Regions from separate parts of the Thioalkalivibrio sp. ALR17-21 genome, predicted to be linked through region 2. Evidence: predicted binding sites of a transcription regulator. Region 2 holds the regulator's gene; the other holds the start of a gene.
What was found. Region 2 encodes sigma-54, which starts transcription at its own class of promoters, with help from an activator protein. Its sites were predicted from a motif close to TGGCANGNTNCNTGCTT; they were not measured.
Positions count from the first base shown of each region.

Region 1: the regulator sigma-54 is predicted to act here: its motif matches at 1,023-1,039, upstream of G020_RS0110470 (CmpA/NrtA family ABC transporter substrate-binding protein).

Region 1 covers NZ_ATUL01000019.1:31,605-33,994, forward strand. The annotation lists gene G020_RS0110465 (nitrate regulatory protein) at 1-750, shown strand, start outside; gene G020_RS0110470 (CmpA/NrtA family ABC transporter substrate-binding protein) at 1,219-2,390, shown strand, end outside.
Region 2 covers NZ_ATUL01000001.1:58,835-61,224, forward strand. The annotation lists gene lptB (LPS export ABC transporter ATP-binding protein) at 1-140, shown strand, start outside; gene G020_RS0100310 (RNA polymerase factor sigma-54) at 225-1,748, shown strand; gene hpf (ribosome hibernation-promoting factor, HPF/YfiA family) at 1,752-2,090, shown strand; gene G020_RS0100320 (PTS sugar transporter subunit IIA) at 2,095-2,390, shown strand, end outside.

The sequences.
Region 1 (2,390 bases), on a different contig from region 2:
GCCGCCGGGTTTGGCGCCGCGAACTTCGAGCCCGAACTGCGCCAGGCGCTGGTCCATCGGATCGATGCCCAGGAACGGGCGTTCCGCATCTTCTCCGAGTTCGCGGCACCGGCGGCCTGTGCCGCCTGGCGCGAGCTGCAGACGGCGGCCTTCGCCGCCGACATCGAGCGTCTGCGCCGCCGGGCCTGTACCGAGGCCTCAGGGCACCACGACCCCGCCCGGGCCGAGGAATGGTTTGCCTGTACCACCGCGCGCATCGACGCGATGAAGGAGATCGAGGATCTGCTGGAGATGCACCTGAACGAGTGCTGCTCGGCACGCATCACGGCGGATCGCGCGGACCTCGGCGCGGTGCGTGACCGGGTCGCGCAACTCGCCGAGTCGGAACTGCGCGACAGCGTCCCGTATGCGGTGTTCTTCGGCGCGCCGGAGGGCCTGGAGCCCGCGCAGGAGGAGGGCGATGCCGCACTCAACGTACCGATCGTCGGACACTCGGTGATGGACTTGGTGCAGCGCCAGGCGGCCCGGCTGCAGTCGGTGGAGGATGAACTGCATGCGGCACGCCAGGCCCTGGCCGAGCGCAAGACCATCGAGCGTGCCAAGGCGCTGCTGATCCAGCACCGCGGCCTCAGCGAGGACCAGGCCTACAAGCTCCTGCGCCAGACGGCGATGAACCAGAACCGGCGCCTGGCCGAGGTCGCCGAGGCGACCGTCGCGATGTCCGACCTGCTGGGCAAGGGCGGCCTGTAGCTAACTCCCCGGGAAACGGATGCCGGCCCTGTGGGAGCGGGCTTGCCCGCGAAGCACCTGCCAGTGTCCGCGACTGGCAGGGGCTTCGCCGCCAAGGCGGCTCCTACAGGTAGTGCACCAGCGCGGTTCATCTGCACCGCCGGTGTGCCCCAGGGTGGTGCCGCTTGCGAGTGATATTCCCCTGCGAAGATTCGATTGAGTACCGGGAACCGTCCGATTTTTCCGCGTCAGGATAGGCTTTGCGCCCTATCGGTCGATCAGCAACGGCTAATTGGCACACCTCCTGCAGGAATACCGGCAAGACGAGCCAACGGCGGTTCGTCGCCTGACAACAGGGAGACCCGACGACCGGGCCTCCCACGGGACTGGACAAAGGCGTCCATCACCCGGCTGCAAACGCGGCCGGGCTGATAGGACGCCTTTTTTCGTTTTTGGGATGTGTTTGCTGACAAGGGGAGTGAACCCGCAATGACCGATCACACGAATGACACGAAAAAGACCTCCGGCCTGTCGCGCCGGCGTTTCCTTCAGGCCGGCGGCGTTCTGGCAGGGGGCGCCGCCTTGGGGATGCATCCGGATTTTTTCCGGTCGGCGGCCTATGCCGGGGGATCCGAAGGGCTGGAAAAGACCAAGCTCGAGTTCGGATTTATCCCCTTGACGGATTGTGCTCCGCTCGTAGTCGCCCAGGAGAAGGGATATTTCGCTCGCCACGGGCTCGACGTCCATGTGGCCAAGGAGGCTTCCTGGGCCAATATTCGCGACAAGGTCTCCGTTGGGAGCCTGGATGGCGGGCACATGCTGGCGGGGATGCCGATCGCCGCGACGCTGGGCGTGGGTGCTACCCAGCGCAACACCATCACGGGGTTCAGCATGGACCTCAACGGCAACGCGATTACCGTTTCCAACGAGCTCTACGACCGGATGGTCGAGGCCGATCCGGAGGCTATGAACGAACGGCCGATTTCCGCGCGCGCCCTGAAGAAGGTCATCGATGCCGACCAGGCAGCGGGCCGTGCCCCGATGACCTTCGCCATGGTTTTCCCCGTATCCACGCATAACTATGAACTGCGCTACTGGATGGCCGCTTCCGGGATCAACCCGGATCGGGATGTCCGCCTGGTTGTGATCCCGCCACCCCAGATGGTGGCCAACCTGCGCGCGGGCAACATGGATGGCTACTGCGTCGGCGAGCCCTGGAACATGCGTGCGGTGGACATGGGTATCGGCAAGACCCTGGTCACCAACTACGAGATATGGAACAACAATCCGGAGAAGGTGTTTGGCGTACTGGAGAGCTGGGCGGAAGAACACCCGAATACGCACCAGGCAGCGTTGCGGGCCTTGATCGAGGCCAACGAGTGGATGGACAAGCCCGAGAATCGCGAAGAAGTGGTGCGCATCATTTCGGGCCGCCGTTTTGTCAACGCCCCTGAACACGTAGTGGCCATGTCGATGACGGGGACGCTCCAGTTCAATCCGGACGGAGACCCCGAACCCTTCCCGGACTTCAATGTGTTCCACCGTTACGCGGCCAGCTTTCCGTGGCGCTCGCATGCGGCCTGGTTTGTCACGCAGATGGTTCGTTGGGGGCAGCTGGAAGAGCCTGTGGATATGCGTGCGGTGGCCGAAAAGGTCTATCG
Region 2 (2,390 bases):
ACGTGCGCGAGACCCTGGGCATCTGCCACCGCGCCTACATCCTCAGCGAGGGGCACCTTCTGAGCGCGGGAACGCCGGAGGAACTGCTGGACGATGCCCGCGTGCGCGAGGTCTACCTCGGCGAAAATTTCCGCCTGTGACACCGATCGCCACATCCGGCCGGTGCACAAGGCCACAACAAGGGATTACTATTCACTTATGGTGAACAACGCCTCTCCCAACTCATGCTGAAGCCCGGGCTGAACCTGCAGCTCGGTCAGACGCTGACCATGACGCCGCAGCTGCAGCAGGCCATCCGGCTGTTGCAGCTCTCGACGCTGGAGCTCCAGGCCGAGATCCAGCAGGCGCTGGAAAGCAACCCCATGCTGGAACAGGCCGAGGACGACGAACTCGGCGCCGATGGCGAAGAAACCCCGGACCCCGGCACCGAGGGCGAGAACGAGACCGCCAGCGATGCCGCCGCCGGCACCGGCGAAACGGTGGACGCCGGCGGTTCGGAGGATGTCATCCCCGACGAACTGGTGACCGACACCCGCTGGGAAGACATCTACGACGCCAGCGCCAGCCCGCGCGGACTGGACGACCGCGATCCCCTGGAAAACACCTCGGACGACGATGGCGGTGGCCTGCAGGACCACCTGCTGTGGCAGCTGCATCTGTCGCACCTGACCCCGCGTGACCAGCGCATCGGCGCCGCCCTGATCGACACCATCAACGGCGACGGTTACCTCGAGGGAGACGTCGAGACCCTGGCCGACACCATCAGTCAGGGCGAGGACACCCCGGTCGGCACCGACGAGGTGGAGGCAGTGCGCCACTGGCTGCAGCACTGCGACCCCCTCGGGGCCGGGTCGCTGGATCTGCGCGAGTGCCTGGAGGTCCAGCTGGGCGAGCTGGCGCCGGACGCGCCCTCGCGCGAAGCCGCGCGCGCGGTCCTGGAACACGGCATGGACGCCCTTGCCCGGCGTGACTACAAGGCACTGCAGCGCCAGAGCGGCGTGCGCGATGCCGACGAGCTGGCCGCGGCCCTGGACCTGATCCGTACGCTCAACCCGCGCCCCGGCGCCCAGATCAGCGAGACGCCGCCGGAATACGTGGTCCCGGATGTCTACGTGCGTCATACCGACCAGGGCTGGCAGGTCGACCTGAATCCCGAGATCGCCCCGCGCATTCGCGTCAACGACCTCTACGCCGGCATGGTCCGCCAGGTCTCCGATGCCCGCGACAGCGCATTCATGCGCGACCAGCTGCAGGAGGCGCGGTGGTTCATCAAGAGCCTGCACAGCCGCAACGACACCCTGCTGCGCGTAGCGCGAGCGATCGTCGAACGCCAGCAGGGGTTCCTGGAACACGGCGAGGTGGCGATGCAGCCGCTGATCCTGCGCGACATCGCCGAAGCCCTGGAGATGCACGAGTCCACGATCTCGCGGGTGACCACGCAGAAATACATGCATACCCCCCGCGGAGTGTTCGAATTCAAGTATTTCTTCTCCAGTCACGTGGGCACCAGCGACGGCGGGGAATGCTCCGCGACCGCGATTCGTGCCATGATCCGCGAACTCATCGAAGAGGAAACGCCGGGCAAACCGCTCAGCGATTCCCGCCTCGCCCGGATCCTCGCGGATCGGGGCATCAACGTGGCCCGACGTACCGTGGCCAAATACCGGGAGGGCATGAACCTGCCATCCTCCAGCGAACGCCGCCAGATGGCCGCCATGCCGACCGGAAGCAAACCGAAAGGAGCCTGACCCATGCAGATCAACCTCACCGGACACCACGTCGAAATCACCGACGCCCTGCGCGACTACGTCAACGAGAAATTCGAGAAGCTGGAACGCCACTTCGACAAGGTGATCGACGTGCACGTGGTGCTAACCCACGAGAAGACGCAGAAGCTGCACAACAAGGCGGAAGCGAATCTGCAGGTCAGCGGCAACCACATCCACGCCGAGGCCAGCCACGACGACATGTACGCCGCCATCGACGGCCTGATCGACAAGGTCGACCGCCAGCTGATCAAGCACAAGGAGAAGGTCAAGGACCATCATCGCGCCGAAGGCCACCAGCGCAACCGCGAACAGACCCCGTAAACCGATGAACCCGGCCGAGCTCATCACCCCGGAGCGCATCGGACTGGAAGCCGACTGCTCCAGCAAGAAACGAGCGCTGGAAACCCTCGCCGATCTGCTGGTGGACGGGGCCGCGGACGGGCTGGCGGCCAGCGCCGCGTTCGAAGCCATGTCGGCCCGCGAAAAACTGGGCTCCACCGGGCTCGGCCATGGCGTGGCGATTCCGCACGGCCGTCTGGCCGAGCTGGATACGCCCCGCATCGCGGTCCTGCGTCTGGATCAGGGCGTGGATTTCGAGGCCATGGACCACGAACCGGTGGA